4 regions of the Embleya sp. NPDC020886 genome follow, and region 2 is predicted to be linked to each of the others. Evidence: riboswitches for the same ligand, from Rfam matches in the RefSeq annotation. Region 2 holds a riboswitch; each other region holds the start of a gene.
What was found. Region 2 has a riboswitch for cyclic di-AMP ahead of ACH4U8_RS35805 (transglycosylase family protein). Riboswitches for the same ligand answer to the same signal wherever they lie in the genome.

Region 1 (3,819 bases), on a different contig from region 2:
GTTGGCCTGGCGCAGCCGCTCCTGGTACATCGTGTACGCCTGCGCCAGGATGCGCTCGGTCTCGTTGATCGCCTTCGCGGCGAAGTCCTCGTGATCGATCAGCTCGTTCTTGAGGTTGGACACCTGCGCGTTGAACTTGCGCGGCGGGAACTTCTTCGGGTCCAGGTCCAGGTCGCGACAGACCATCGCCATCAGCCGCTGCTGGTCGGCCGAGTCGTAGATCGAGAACGACGAACTCATGCCGAGCTTCTTGTACTGCTGCCGCAGGACGCGCACGCACGCCGAGTGGAACGTGGACACCCACATCGCCCTGGTGCGCGGTCCGACCAGTGCCTCCACCCGCTCGCGCATCTCGGCGGCGGCCTTGTTGGTGAAGGTGATCGCCAGGATCTCGCCGGGGTGCGCACCGCGCGCGGCGAGCAGGTGGGCGATGCGATGGGTCAACACGCGGGTCTTGCCGGAGCCCGCGCCGGCCACGATGAGCAGCGGGGTCCCTTCGTGGACGACCGCGGCGCGCTGTTGCGGGTTCATCCCGTCGAGCAACCGGGCCGGATCGACCACCGGGCGCGGGGCGCCGTTGCGGTAGTAGGCGTCGCGCGGCTCGGCCGGCGGCGCGTACTGCCCTTCGTAGAGGTCGTCCGGATAGTCCTCCGGCAGGCCGTATACCTGGTTGTCGTCCGGCTCGGGCGGCAGCGGGATGTCGTCCGCGGGGCTCGTGGGGGACTTCTTGGCCGCGGTCTCGAAACCGGGCAGGGGGATGTCGTCGAAGAGGCTGCTCATCGTTCCCCGAGTCTAGGTGGGTAACAAGCGAGTCGTGCTCGGCCCTTTGTACCGAGCGAGGATCGTCGCGCCGACGACGGGTTTCCCGTCGTCGGGTCGACCGGATCAAGGAGTACATCGTGCTGGACGATCGCGACGTGGAGCGGGTTCTGGTGCTGGCCGCGCACCCCGACGACATCGATTACGGGGCGGCCGGGACGGTGGCGACCTGGACCGAGGCCGGGATCGAGGTGAGCTATTGCCTGGTCACCGACGGGGACGCGGGCGGCTTCGACCCGGCGGTGCCGCGGTCCGAGATCGGCGGGATCCGGCGGGCCGAGCAGAGCGCGGCGGCGGCGCACGTGGGGGTGCGGCGGTTGTACTGGCTCGGCCATCCGGACGGGCGGCTGGCGGCGACCTTCGAGCTGCGGCGCGACATCACCCGGGTGATCCGGCAGGTGCGACCGCAGCGCATGGTGATCCCGAGCCCGGAGCGGGACTGGAACCGGCTCGCGCCCAGTCATCCGGATCATCTGGAGGCGGGCGAGGCGGCGATGCGGGCGATCTATCCGGACGCCCGGAATCCGTTCGCGCACCCCGAGCTGCTGGAGGTGGAGGGGCTGAAGGAGTGGACCGTGTCGGAGACGTGGTTGTCGCCGACGCCGGCACCGGATCACGCGGTCGAGGTGAGCGCGGTGTTCGAACGCAAGATGGCGGCGCTGTTGTCGCACGCGAGTCAGACGAGTCACCTGTCCGGGCTGCGCGAGCAGGTCGCCGGGATGCTCACCGGCAACGCCGAGCGCTTCGGGCTGGGGGCGGGGCTGATGGCCGAGGTGTTCCGGGTGGTGGACACCCGGTAGGGCGGGGCGGCCCGGGCCTCAGGTCCACATGACCGCGATGGCGATGTTCGCCACGGTCAACAGGCCGATCGCGCCGAGCACCTTCGAGGACACCCGGTCCGCGGCGCGATTGCCCCAGACCAGCAGCAGGATGGCCAGCAGGATCACCAGCTTGGTGCCGATCTTGGCGTTGTCCACGTCCTTGTCCAGACCCGCCTGGACCACGCCGACCAGCGCCAGGCCGGTGACCAGCATGGTCAGCGCGCCGTGCGTCATCGCGGGCACGATCCGCCCGTCGCCGGTGCGCAGCGCGGACATCTGGGTGAGGAAGCCGCCGAGCAGGGACGCGATGCCCACGATGTGCAGGATCAGCAGGATCTGCCGCAGAACGTCCACGTCGTACAACTCCTCGTCGACCGTCGCGCGGCATCCGGGACGCCGCTGCAGTTGCCGCCGCAGCTTAGCCGGCGGCCGGTCGATGATCATCGGCGGGTCATATGCCGGCAATATTCGCCAAATCGACTCAAGATCGACTTTCGGGAATCCGGGCGCTTTTCCCGTGATACGCGGAGAAGGAAACGGCGGTATTGGTAAAGTTTTGGCAATGCAGGGGCCAATGGTGATGGTCGTGACACGGCTGTGACTAGTGTTCTCCGACAGGCGATCGGACTCGACGTCGGCCACCCGGTCGGCACGATCGCCTCCGCCGAATTCGGGGACGTCTTTCGGTGATGTCGGGCAACCGCCGTCACCGCGATGCGAAGCCGGAACCGGGGACCCTCGCAGTCCCTGGGGTGAATCGGTGCTCCGGCACCGTAGGGCGCCTTCTTCCGCCCGAACCCGTCAGCTAACCCGGTAGGCGGCCGAGGAAGGAGACCCGCCACCAGTGGCGTCCCAACGTCGACCCGGGCAGCACCGCAAGCCCAAGCCGCGCACCGCCGTGCGTACCGCAGCGACCGTCGTCACGGCCGCGGCGACCATGACCGGCGTGATGACCTTCGCCGGCACCGCGAGCGCGGATCCCGCGCAGACGTTCCAGCAGACCAAGGATCGCGTCAACCAACTGCACAGCGACGTGGTCAAGGCCACCGACGCCGCCAACGGCGTCGAGGAGCAGATCACCAAGCAGCAGGGCACCGCGAACCAGACCCAGGCCCGGATCACCGAGGAACAGACCGCGCTGAACGCCCTGCGCGACCAGATCGGTGTCCTGGCGGCCAACCAGTACCGCACCGGCGGCCTGCCCCCGTCGCTCTCGCTCGCGCTCAGCGGCGACCCCGAGGGCTACCTGCAGAAGTCGCAGATGATGTCCCAGCTCGACGGCCAGCAGGCCGCCAAGCTGAAGCAGATCGCGGCGCAGGCCCGCGTCCTCCAGCAGGACCGCACCGAGGCGTCCGCGCAGCTCGCCGATCTGGAGAAGCTGCGCACCGAGCTGAACAAGAACAAGACCGACATCCAGGCCAAGCTGGCCGAGGCGAACCGACTTCTGAACACGCTCACCGAGCAGCAGAAGAAGGACGTCCTGGACTCGGACGAGCACGCGAACGACTCCACCTCGCGGAACAACGACCGCAGCTCGCGGGACAAGGACAAGGAAACGCCGCCGGCGACCAACATCCCGGCCTCCGGCCGGGCCCAGGCCGCGATCAACTTCGCGTTGGCGCAGATCGGCAAGCCGTACGTCTCCGGCGCCGAGGGCCCCGGCTCGTACGACTGCTCGGGCCTGACCCAGGCGTCCTGGAAGGCCGCGAACGTCTCGCTCACCCGCACCACCTGGACCCAGATCAACGACGGTCCGCGGATCGCCAAGAGCGCCCTGCAGCCGGGCGACCTGGTCTTCTTCTACTCGGACAACCGGCACGTGGGCATGTACATCGGCAACGGCCAGATCGTGCACGCCCCGCGACCGGGCAAGACCGTGACCAAGGCCCCGCTCGACTCGATGCCGTTCCTCGCGGCCATTCGACCCGGCTAGGTCCATCGGTCGCCCGTACCATCACGACGGCGCCCTCCCGCGGATTCGTTCGCGGGAGGGCGCCGTCGTGTGTGCCGGGTGTCGGTGCTCGCTCAGACCAGCCGACGGTCGGTCGCCCAGCGGGTCAGTTCGTGCCGGTTGGACAACTGCAACTTGCGCAGTACGGCGGACACATGGGTCTCCACCGTCTTGACCGAGATGACCAACCGCCGGGCGATCTCCTTGTACGCGTAGCCGCGGGCGATC
Region 2 (3,819 bases):
GGGCGTCTACGCGCTGGTGTCGTGGGCGTCGATGGACGAGCGGATCGCGCCGCTCGTCGCCGCCGCCGCCGCGATCCCGGTGACGTTCGTGGTCTCGCGCAAGGTGATGATCCCCGGAACCGAACCGCAGCACCGCGTCACCGAGTCGGACTCGACGCCGGTGTCGTGAAGCGGACCGGCCCGCGTCGCCCCGGCCCGGCCTGAGCCGGGGCGAACGGCTCGGCGGTTACGCTGAAGTCATGAAGTGGCTTGTCACCGGCGGCGCCGGATACATCGGGACACATGTCGTGCGGGCGCTGCTCGCGGTCGGCGAGGACGTGGTCGTGGTCGACGACCTGTCCTCGGGCACCCGCGAGTTGGTCCCGGAGAAGGTGCCACTGGTGGTCGGCTCGGTGCTGGATCGGGCACTGCTCGACGAGGTCTTCCGGGCGCACGCCGTGGACGGTGTGGTGCACATCGCGGGCCGCAAGCAGGTGCCCGAATCGGTCGCGCGCCCCCTCTACTACTACGAGGAGAACGTCGAGGGTCTGCGCACCCTGCTGGCGGCCATGGTCGAGGCCGAGGTCACCCGGATCGTGTTCTCCTCCAGCGCCGCCGTCTACGGCATGCCCGACGTCGACCTCGTCGACGAGGACACCCCGTGCGTGCCGATCAACCCGTACGGCGAGAGCAAGCTCGTCGGCGAGTGGATGATCAAGGCCACGGCGCGCGCGCACAAGATCTCGTACGCCTCGTTGCGCTACTTCAACGTCGCGGGCGCGGGCGCGCCGGAGCTCGCGGACAAGGGCGTGTTCAACCTGGTGCCGATGGTGCTGGAGAAGTTGACGGCGGATCAGGCGCCGATGATCTTCGGGGACGACTACGACACCCCGGACGGCACCTGCGTGCGCGACTTCATCCACGTGGTGGACCTGGCCGAGGCGCACGTGGCCGCCACCCGTCGGCTCGCTGGCGATCCGGACGCGCGCCTGGTGCTGAACGTGGGTCGCGGCGAGGGCACGTCGGTGCGCGAGATGGTGGAACTCATCGGCGAGGTCACCGGTTTGCGCGACTTGGCTCCGGAGGTGCGGCCGCGGCGTGCGGGCGACCCGGCCCGGGTGGTGGCGAGCGCCGACCTGATCACCACCGAGTTGGGCTGGAAGGCCCGGCACGACACGTCGGACATGGTGCGCAGCGCGTGGGCCGGTTGGCGGACGCCCCGCGGCTGAGCCGCGGGGCGGGTGGCGTCGCGCCGGGGCCGTCGGCCGCCGGCGCGACGCACCTCGGTCGCCGGTGAGGATCGCCCGGGACCGTGCGGTGGGCGGGAAGTGGCCCGGGACGAATCGGATATGCGGCATTTGACCTGTGGGGCGAATCACGCCCGCCGCGGGTGCGGGCGTTCGCAGCGGTGGGCAAAGGCGCGTTCGCGCGACGCTACCCGCGATGCCGATGTGACGAGCGGGGCGTAGGTGATCGATTCCGGGCGTTCGGTATGGACGGCGACCCGGGGCCACTGTCACGCATTTCCATCGGATCCGGCACGGAACGCCAACTACGGTCCTTTCCGTAAGGGATCATCTACATTGCGCTCAACCGCAAATCGGATATTCGACGTCTATCCGACACGGACTTGTGATCTACGTCCGGGCCTGCTTAGCGTTCGATCCGTCCGTATCCCACACGGACCCCGATCGCCGGTACGCCGAATCCTGTCGCCGGCCGTTCGGGAGGCTGACGAGCACCACACGACAGGAGCGGGGGAACCACAGGTGAACCGCCGCGAACGGCCCCGATCGAAACGATCGGACGCCGCGAACGGCTTGGGGTGAAGCCACGTCCTTCGGGATGTGGCCGGGCTATCGATCTCCGGCCCGAATCCGACAGCTCACCTCGTAGGCGTGGGAGAGGATCCAGCCATGCTGTCCGGAACCGGGCGTCATCGCCGTCGCAGCACCAGTAGGACCACGCGTCTGATCGCCGCGGCGGGTGTCGCCGGAGTCGGCGTCGCCATGCCGATCATCGGCGCGGGCACGGCCCAGGCCGCCTCCGTGAGCACCTGGGACAAGGTCGCCCAGTGCGAGAGCACGGGCAACTGGCAGATCAACACCGGCAACGGCTTCTACGGCGGCCTGCAGTTCACCCAGAGCACCTGGAACGAGTTCGGCGGCACGCAGTACGCCGCGCGGGCCGACCAGGCGACCAAGGGCCAGCAGATCGCGATCGCCGAGAAGGTGCTCAAGAGCCAGGGCCCCGGTGCCTGGCCGGTGTGCTCGGTCAAGGCGGGCCTGACCCGAGGCGGCGCGACCCCCGACGTGGACACCGGCTCCTCGGCCGGCAAGACCGCGCCGAAGTCGACGCCCAAGACCGAGTCTCCCAAGGCCGAGACGCCGAAGAAGACGGTCGCCGCGCCCAAGATCGAGGTCAAGACCGAGGCGCCCAAGACCGAGACGCCGAAGACCGAGACGCCCAAGACCGAACCGGTCGCCAAGGCGGACTCCGCCGCCACGTCGTCCTACGTCGTGGTCGCCGGCGACACGCTCTCCAAGATCGCCGGCGCCGCGCATGTGCCCGGCGGTTGGCCGAAGTTGTACGAGGCCAACAAGAGCGTCGTGGGCGACAACCCCGACCTGATCTTCCCGGGCCAAAAGCTCGCGGTCGACGGCAAGGCCGCGCCGAAGATCGAGGTGCAGAAGCCGCAGGCCCCGAAGGCCGAGACCCCGAAGGCGGAGACGCCGAAGGCGGAGACGCCGAAGACGGAGACGCCGAAGACGGAGACCGCCAAGCCGGCCACGCCGAAGACCTCGGTCAAGACCGAGGCCGCCAAGACCGACTCCAAGCCCGCCTCGGCGAGCACCGAGAAGGCTTCCGGCTCGTACGTCTCCCCGGTCTCCGGCGCCACGCTCACCGCGAGCTTCGGCTCCGGTGGCTCGCGTTGGTCCAGCGGCAGCCACACCGGCCAGGACTTCGCGGTCTCGACCGGCACCACGGTGCGCGCGGTCACCTCGGGCACCGTCGTGTCGGCCGGTTGGGGCGGCGCGTACGGCAACGAGGTCGTCATCCGGCACGCGGACGGCAAGTACACCCAGTACGCGCACCTTTCCTCGATCTCGGTCAAGGCCGGGATGAAGGTGCAGACCGGCCAGAAGATCGCGCTCTCCGGCGCGACCGGCAACGTGACCGGCCCGCACCTGCACTTCGAGGTCCGCACCACGCCGAACTACGGCTCCGCGGTCAACCCGATGACGTGGCTTCGCAGCCACGGCGTCAACGTCTGATCCACCGCTCTCCCGCGCCGAACGGCGGGCGTTCCCCTCGGGGAGCGCCCGCCGTTCGCGTGTCGGGACGGGCGGCACCCGGTCGGCCCGGCCGAATGCCGGGGGCGCGGTCAGGACGGCCGGGCGGTGCGCAACGTGCCGTCCGGCCCGAGCCACAGGGCGACCGGCGCTCCGGCGCCGTCCGACGCGAGGGTGGGACCGACCGCGACCGCGGGCTCGTCGAGCACGAGCGCCGCGCCGGCCGGCCCGACCAGGACCGGGCGGCCGCGGTCGTCCCGGGTGCCCAGGTCCGTGGTGCCGTCCGGCCGGGGCAGCGGGTACAGCGCCTCGTAGCCCGCGCCCGCGCCGCGCGAGGCACCCGGCGACCAGGTGCCGGGCCCGACTTCGAGCACACTCGCGATCTCCGCGGCGCCGGCCCGCCGGTAGGCGACGCCGATCCGACCGTCGGCGCCCACCGACGCCGCGGGCGGGCCCACCGGCCGCTCGGCCGCGATCGTGCCGGGCGGGCCCGACCGGTCGCCGACCACGTCCCAGTGGCGGATGCCCTCGCGGGCCGTGCCGAAGA
Region 3 (3,819 bases), on a different contig from region 2:
TCGGCAGCCGTACCCAGGTCGGCGAGTGCCTCGGCGGCCTCGGCGAGCACAGCGGTGGGAGCGGAGTCCCTCTTCAACCCGCGCCAGACGAACGCCTCACGTTCCGCCGCCGGCCGCCAGGCCCGGCCGACGGCGCCCGCCGCCGCCACGATCGACCCCAGGTGTCCGGCTTCGAGTCGGCGGATCGTGTCGGTGCTCCGCGCGCCGAGGGTGAGTTGCGGCGTGTCCGCCTGCTCCAGCAGCACCAGGCGGCCCAGGACGTCGTGCAGGGAACGGCCGAGCGGTTCACGGGTGTGGTTCATCGCCGCCGCATAGGCGGACAGCTCCTCGCGCAGGCGACGGGCCCGATCGAGTTCGTGCTCGGCCGCCCCGGTGATCCGTACCTCGGTGGTCAGCACCCGCTCCAGCTCGGTCGCCACCGCCTTCTTGCCGGTGTCACCGCTGTGCAGGGCCATTACGAAGTCCCCGAGGCCGACACCTCGGAGCCGATTGCGGACGACGTCGAGCGCCGCGGCCTTCTCGCTGACGAACAGAACGGACCGGCCGGCATGCATGAGTGCGGCGATCATGTTGGTGATCGTCTGGCTCTTGCCGGTACCGGGCGGACCGCTCATCACGAAGGAACGCCCGTCCAGCGCGGCCGCGATGCACTGCCGCTGCGAGGAGTCCGCGTTCAGCACGAGCGGGGTCCGCTCGGGCAGTTGGATCTCGTCGATGCGGTCGATCTCGGGCGGCTCGAAGTCGATCAGGTCGTCGGGCAGTCCCGCGTCGGGGCCGAGGCCGACGGCTCGCACCAGCGGATGGGCCAGGATGCGCTCCTCGTTCTGCTGGAGATCCTGGTACATGGCCTCCTTGTGCGACGAGAAGAGGCCGAGCACCACGCGGTCCTCGACCGACCAACCCTGCTGCGTGCCCGCGATCTCCCGGGCGGCCGACAGGACCGCGTCGGAATCGAGCACGTCGCAGTCGGCCACCGTGCTCCAGTCGACACCCAACTGCTCCAACTTGACCGCGAGCGCGGGATTGTGGATCCGGTCCTGGTCCTCCGCCAGGTGCAGTCGCGTCTGCCTCCGCGCGTCCCGACGAAGCTCCACAGGTACGAGCAGCAGCGGAGCAAAGCACGTCTCCGCGGCGCCCGCCTCCCGCCACTCCAACATGCCGACGCCCAGCCAGAGCACCCACAAGCCGTAGTCGATGTACATCTGACCCGACTTCTGCCGCAGTTGGTAGAGCGACGCGTCCAGCCCTGCCTGCGTGTTCTTCCGGGTCACCAGGCCGTCGGCACGACCGGTGCGGCCCGCCTCCGAACCCAGGTCGTACGCGAGGAAGGTCTCGGTGCCCGGTTCGGCCTCCTCCGCCTCCGTGCCTGCCTCGACCCGTCCGTCGGACTCGACGGGAGCGAACGGCCAGCCGCGAGCGAATCCGGCCAACACGGCGGCGGCGTCCGGCGCGACGACCTCCAGAGTGGCAATCCGGGTGTGCCGGAAGTTCAACAGCCGGTTCCGCCCGCCCAGGTCGAGCAGCGAGTCCCGCCAACCGCCCAGGACGCCCCTCAATCGCGCGAGCGCCGCGTCGTCCCCACTGCCAGGCTGCGCAACTCCGGCCGTTCGCGAACTCTGCATGCAGACGTACCTCCGAAGCGGATACGCACAGGAGGCACCCCACCTCGGCCCCCCGGCCGCAGTAAGTATTCAGTGCCGGCAGTCCGACGCACCAGTCACCCGAACAGCCGTCCCCATAAGGCCCATCGGACGATCGACGACTCCGAAACAACCACACCGTGAACCGCGTTCGCGGCGCGTGGCTTCGGCTTTATCGCGCACCGCCGCGGCCCCGAAGCCGACGCGACAACCCCTGCGGCCCACAGCTCTGCGGACGACCAATTTCTCACGTTCGGTGACATCGATGGAGTTGGGCCGGCGGCTGATCCACGCCGCCAATCATTGCCAAATCGGTCCAAGATCGATTTTCGGGCATCCGCGCGCTTTTCCCGTAATAAGCGGAGAATGAAACGGAAGTCTTGGTAAAGTTTTGGCAATGCAGAGGCTCCCGGTGCCGACCGTGACACCCCTGTGACTATCGTTCTGCGATAAGGCGATCGGTTCGACGTCGGCCATCCCGGTCGACACGATCGCCTCCGCCGAATTCGGGGACGAGTTTTGGTGACGGTGAGTGATCGCCGTCGTTGCGACGCGAAGCCGGAACCGGGGACCCTCGCAGTCCCTGGGGTGAATCGGTGCCTCGGCACCGTAGGGCGTCTTCTTCCGCCCGAACCCGTCAGCTAACCCGGTAGGCGGCCGAGGAAGGAGACCCGCCACCAGTGGCGACCCAACGTCGATCCGGGCAGCACCGAAAGCCCAAGCCGCGCACCGCCGTGCGTACCGCAGCGACCGTCGTCACGGCCGCGGCGACGATGACCGGCGTGATGACCTTCGCCGGCACCGCGAGCGCCGACCCCGCGCAGTCGTTCCAGCAGACCAAGGATCGCGTCAACCAACTGCACAGCGAAGTGATCAAGGCCACCGAAGCCGCCAACGGCGTCGACGAGCAGATCACCAAGCAGCAGGGCACGGCGAGCCAGACCCAGGCCCGGATCACCGAGGAACAGGCCGCGCTCAACACCCTGCGCGACCAGATCGGTGTCCTGGCGGCCAACCAGTACCGCACCGGCGGCCTGCCCCCGTCGCTCTCGCTCGCGCTCAGCGGCGACCCCGAGGGCTACCTGCAGAAGTCGCAGATGATGTCCCAGCTCGACGGCCAGCAGGCCGCCAAGCTGAAGCAGATCGCGGCGCAGGCCCGCGTCCTCCAGCAGGACCGCACCGAGGCCACCGCGCAGCTCTCCGCGCTGGAAAAGCTGCGCACCGAGCTGAACACGCACAAGAACGAGATCCAGACCAAGCTCGCCGAGGCCCAGCGGCTGCTGAACACGCTGGACAAGAAGCAGCAGGACGAGATCCTCAACTCGAACGAGCACAAGAACGACACCGGTGCGCGAAGCGACGCCGACCGCAGCTCGCGGGACAAGCCGGACTCGCCGCCGCCGGCGACCAACATCCCGGCCTCCGGCCGGGCCCAGGCCGCGATCAACTTCGCGCTGGCGCAGATCGGCAAGCCGTACGCGCCCCGGGGCGTGGGTCCCGGCTCGTACGACTGCTCGGGCCTGACCCAGGCGTCCTGGAGGGCGGCGAACGTCTCGCTCAGCCGCACCACCTGGACCCAGGTCAACGACGGTCCCAGGATCGCCAAGAGCGCCCTCCAGCCGGGCGACCTGGTGTTCTACTTCTCGGACAACTCGCACGTGGGCATGTACATCGGCAACGGCCAGATCGTGCACGCCCCGCGACCGGGCAAGAACGTAACCAAGGCCCCGCTCGACTCGATGCCCTTCTACGCGGCCATTCGCCCCAGCTGACCCCCCGCGCACACAATGCCCCCGGCCGGAAACCCGGCCGGGGTTTTGCATACCCCGGCCCGTCCGAGCGCCGATTCGTCGACACATCACGCCCGGACCGACCCCGAAAATGCAAAAGGCCCAGATCAGAAACCAACTGACCTGGGCCTTCGAGGAGCCGCCTAAGGGAGTCGAACCCTTGACCTACGCATTACGAGTGCGTCGCTCTAGCCGACTGAGCTAAGGCGGCTTGTCGGTCCACCTTGAAGGTGGCGACAGGGAATGAGTGTACACACCCGTCGGGGTGGTCCACACGCGGCTTTGGCGGGGGTCAGCGGCAGGTCTTGCCCTTGGTGGGGACGGTGCCCTGAGTGAGGTAGTCGACCACCGTGCGGTCGACGCAGTCGCTGCCTCGGCCGAAGGCGGTG
Region 4 (3,819 bases), on a different contig from region 2:
ATCACGAAGGGACGCGTGGACTGAGATGAACGGACGCGAGGCGCGGGGCCGACTGCACAGGACGGTCGAGCAGGGCGGCGTCGTGATCGGCGCGGGCGCGGGCACGGGACTGTCGGCCAAGTGCGCCGAGGCCGGCGGGGTGGACCTGATCATCATCTACAACTCGGGCCGCTACCGAATGGCCGGTCGGGGTTCGCTCGCCGGGCTGCTGCCCTACGGGGATGCCAACGCGATCGTGGTCGAGATGGCGGGCGAGGTGCTGCCGGTGGTCCAGGGCACCCCGGTACTGGCGGGCGTGTGCGGCACCGATCCGTTCCGGATCATGCCGCACTTCCTGGACCAGCTCGCCGCGATGGGCTTCGCGGGTGTGCAGAACTTCCCCACGGTCGGGCTGTTCGACGGCGTCTTCCGGCAGAACCTGGAGGAGACCGGGATGGGCTACGACCTGGAGGTGGAGATGATCCGGCTGGCCGCCGAGCGCGGCCTGCTGACCGCCCCCTACGTCTTCGACGCCGAGCAGGCCCGGGCGATGACCGCGGCGGGCGCCGACATCCTGGTCCCGCATCTGGGACTGACCACCAAGGGCAGCATCGGCGCGACCACCGCGGTCACCCTCGACCAGGCGGTGGAGCGGGTGCAGCTCATGCGCGACGCGGCGGCGGAGGTGAACCCCGACGTGCTGGTGCTGTGCCACGGCGGGCCGATCGCCGAACCCGAGGACGCCGCGTACGTGCTGGCCCACACCACCGGCGTGGTCGGCTTCTTCGGCGCCTCCAGCATGGAACGGCTGCCCACCGAGGTGGCCATCACCGAGCAGGCGCGGGCGTTCAAGAGCATCGCCGCGCGCTAGTTCCATCCGGCGCCGGCGCGCCGGACGCACCGGGCACCACCGGCAGGACCCACATCCACCACACGATCGTGAGGATTCGGCATGTACAAGCTGACCGTGCTCTATGGCCACCCCGAGGACCCGGCGGCGTTCGACACCTATTACTGGGAGAAGCACGTCCCGCTCGCCCGCACCATGCCCGGGTTGACCGGCTGGACCATCGGCAAGTGCGAACCGGATCCGTCCGGCGCGCAGCCGCCCTATTACCTGGTGGTCGGGCTGTACGCACCGACCCGCGCCGGTATCGAAGCGACCCTGGATTCGCCGGAGGGGCGGGCCACGGTGGCCGACGTCGCCAATTTCGCGACCGGCGGGGCGACGTTCCTGTGGGACGAGGAGCGGGTAGTCGTACCTGTGGAGCTGCCCGCGACGGAATAGCTCGTCGCTGAAGCACGGGTGAGCACGCGGCTGCGCACCGTGGACGTCGAAGCCGTGACCTGCGGGGTTGGCGACATATCGGGCAAATCGGCGTTATTCCGCCCTATGGGGCACCTCACAAATCGCCCGAAATGTTTGCCAACCCGGCGGAGCGGTGCGTAGCTTCGTGGTTGTTCGCACAAGCGGACTCCCCGGGTGGTACGCCGAATCCTGCCGCCGCCCGAGGGAAGCAGTCGATATCGACTGGCGGCAGGAGCGGGGGAACCAAGTGAGTGCCGACATCGGCCACGTCGATGTCTGGGGTGAAGCCATGCCTGTTGCAGGCGAGGCCGGGCCAATCGTCCGAACCCGACAGCTAACTTCGTAGGCGCCCGACGAGGTAATAAATGACCTTCCGTGCCATCACCGCTCCCGTTCGCTCGCTCTCTCGTGGCCGTCGCGCCGGCATCGCCGTCGCCGCCGGTGCGGGTCTCGTCCTTCCCCTCGTGGGCATGACGGGCAGCGCGAGCGCCGCGACCTCGTCCACGTGGGACGCGGTCGCCCAGTGCGAGAGCACCGGGAACTGGGGTATCAACACGGGCAACGGCTTCTCCGGCGGTCTGCAGTTCACCCCGAGCACCTGGAACGCGTTCGGCGGCAGCCAGTACGCCTCCAGCGCCGCGCAGGCCACCAAGGACCAGCAGATCGCGGTCGCCGAGCGGGTCCTGGCGAGCCAGGGTCCGGGCGCCTGGCCGGTCTGCTCGCAGAAGGCCGGCCTGGGCAAGGGCGGCAACGCCTCCGCCACGGCCGACTCCGCGACCACCGGCAAGACCAAGAGCAAGGTCGAGCCGAAGGCCGCACCCAAGGCCGAGTCCGTGACCGAGAACGCGCCGAAGACCTCCACCGGCAACGCGCCGAAGGTCCAGGTGCAGGACAAGCAGGACAAGCAGGACGCGCCGAAGTCGGCCGCGACCAAGCAGACTTCGGGTTCCGGCAAGTACACCGTCAAGGCCGGTGACACGCTCTCCGGCGTCGCCGCGAAGCTCGGCGTCAAGGGTGGCTACAAGGCCCTGTACGCCGCGAACGCGGGCGTCATCGGGGGCAACCCCCACCTGATCTCGGTGGGCACCCAGCTCGCCGTCTGATCCAGCGTCACCACGTAGGCCCCGCCGAGTACTTCGGCGGGGCCTACGCCCGTTTCGGGGCAACGGTCAGGCGCGGGCGGGCTGTTCCGCCGGCGGTGCGGGTCGTTCGTCGGCGGTCGGGGAGGCGGGCCGGCCGGCGGCCTCGGTCCGAGCGGACCCGGTGTGGTTGAGCAGCAGGTTGAGCAGGACCGCGACGATCGAGCCGGCCGATATGCCGGACTCGGCGATCATCGCGACCTTGTCCGGGAACGCGTGGTAGAAGTCCGCGAACGCGATCGGGAAGACGCCGAAGGCCAGGGCCACCGCGACGATCAGCGCGTTGGAGCCGGCGTTCAGGTCGGCCCTGCCCAGGTGGTGGGGCGGCCACTCCGGCATACACCGTGGCCACGTGTTGCAGGGCGCCGGCCGGCATTCGCCCCGGCGGCAGGATCTCGTCCACGGGATGCACGGGCGCCGCCCCGCCGGCGGGCGGCCCGCCCGGCGCCTCGGCCGCGTTCTCGCCGGCAACGGTCTTCCTGGTGGTTCTCCGGCCCATGATCGGTGCCTCCACATCGGGTGCCGTCGCGGGACGGCCCGGCCCATCGGACATGCGGGATCGCAGGATCGTTCGCGGGATCGGGCAGCGGGAGTGGATGCGGATCCGGGGGCGCTCCCTGGCCAATATTCCGCTATACGGAATCGGTATTCCGTCAAGAAGAACGAAACTGTAGGGACGGGCCGGATCGACGGTCAACAGCCACAGACCTCGGCGACCGGGTCGGCGAAATCTTGTGCCTTCCTCCGGAGGCGCCGGATGCACCGCCGCCGCGCCCGGGAGATGATCGAACAGGGTCGCCCGGCAATCTCAACTTATTCGGGCAAAACATACCCACGACGATAAGATTGCGTTTGGAAGGGCCTTGCGGCGTTAAAATCTTTTGACATAGGTTCGCCTGACCGTGGTTCCTGCTTTCTCCTGAGAGGGTTCCATGTCGAACATGACCCGCGTAGCCGTCCGTACCGCCGTCGATCACCCGCTGTGGCCCGTGCTCAAACGGTCCGTCGCCGACCTGCGTCCGTTGCAGGCCGAGGACGGTTCGATCGAGCCGTCCGGGCACGCGTCCGCCCGGGCGCTGGTGGCCGACATCACCTCCTCGATCACCGGGCTCGCACCGCTGTTCCCGCACGACGAGGCGTACCTCGATGCCGTCGTGGCCGACTTCCGGCGCTGGTCGGCGGACGGTTTCGGCCGCCCCGACTTCCTGGACTCGCTCGTCGCGTTTCGCCCGGAGCGGGACCGGCGGGACGGGCTGGAGCACCTCGTCGTGTTCCCGATGAACACCCAGAACGGCAACCCGAAGCGCAACGTCGAGGCGGTGCTGCTGCGGGTGGTGTGGCCGCAGTGGCTGGCCGAGTTGGAGGCCGGGCGCTACGACAACGCGATGTTCG

Region 1: linked by a shared signal. The riboswitch ahead of ACH4U8_RS06080 (NlpC/P60 family protein) and the one ahead of ACH4U8_RS35805 (transglycosylase family protein) in region 2 are both predicted to bind cyclic di-AMP.
Region 3: linked by a shared signal. The riboswitch ahead of ACH4U8_RS26880 (NlpC/P60 family protein) and the one ahead of ACH4U8_RS35805 (transglycosylase family protein) in region 2 are both predicted to bind cyclic di-AMP.
Region 4: linked by a shared signal. The riboswitch ahead of ACH4U8_RS24945 (transglycosylase family protein) and the one ahead of ACH4U8_RS35805 (transglycosylase family protein) in region 2 are both predicted to bind cyclic di-AMP.

The regions. Positions count from the first base shown of each region.
Region 1 covers NZ_JBIRRX010000001.1:1,437,667-1,441,485, reverse strand. The annotation lists gene pcrA (DNA helicase PcrA) at 1-780, opposite strand, end outside; gene ACH4U8_RS06090 (PIG-L deacetylase family protein) at 900-1,619, shown strand; gene ACH4U8_RS06085 (hypothetical protein) at 1,638-1,994, opposite strand; cyclic di-AMP (ydaO/yuaA leader) riboswitch at 2,332-2,475, shown strand; gene ACH4U8_RS06080 (NlpC/P60 family protein) at 2,485-3,573, shown strand; gene ACH4U8_RS06075 (response regulator transcription factor) at 3,666-3,819, opposite strand, start outside.
Region 2 covers NZ_JBIRRX010000014.1:68,760-72,578, forward strand. The annotation lists gene ACH4U8_RS35795 (GtrA family protein) at 1-169, shown strand, start outside; gene galE (UDP-glucose 4-epimerase GalE) at 240-1,208, shown strand; cyclic di-AMP (ydaO/yuaA leader) riboswitch at 1,670-1,891, shown strand; gene ACH4U8_RS35805 (transglycosylase family protein) at 1,896-3,254, shown strand; gene ACH4U8_RS35810 (PIG-L family deacetylase) at 3,365-3,819, opposite strand, start outside.
Region 3 covers NZ_JBIRRX010000008.1:156,892-160,710, reverse strand. The annotation lists gene ACH4U8_RS26885 (DUF3320 domain-containing protein) at 1-1,622, opposite strand, end outside; cyclic di-AMP (ydaO/yuaA leader) riboswitch at 2,168-2,311, shown strand; gene ACH4U8_RS26880 (NlpC/P60 family protein) at 2,321-3,412, shown strand; tRNA gene ACH4U8_RS26875 (tRNA-Thr) at 3,568-3,641, opposite strand; gene ACH4U8_RS26870 (alpha/beta hydrolase) at 3,723-3,819, opposite strand, start outside.
Region 4 covers NZ_JBIRRX010000007.1:188,144-191,962, forward strand. The annotation lists gene ACH4U8_RS24930 (Tm-1-like ATP-binding domain-containing protein) at 1-24, shown strand, start outside; gene ACH4U8_RS24935 (phosphoenolpyruvate hydrolase family protein) at 26-850, shown strand; gene ACH4U8_RS24940 (EthD family reductase) at 932-1,267, shown strand; cyclic di-AMP (ydaO/yuaA leader) riboswitch at 1,459-1,653, shown strand; gene ACH4U8_RS24945 (transglycosylase family protein) at 1,759-2,391, shown strand; gene ACH4U8_RS24950 (hypothetical protein) at 2,458-2,766, opposite strand; gene ACH4U8_RS24955 (DUF6421 family protein) at 3,360-3,819, shown strand, end outside.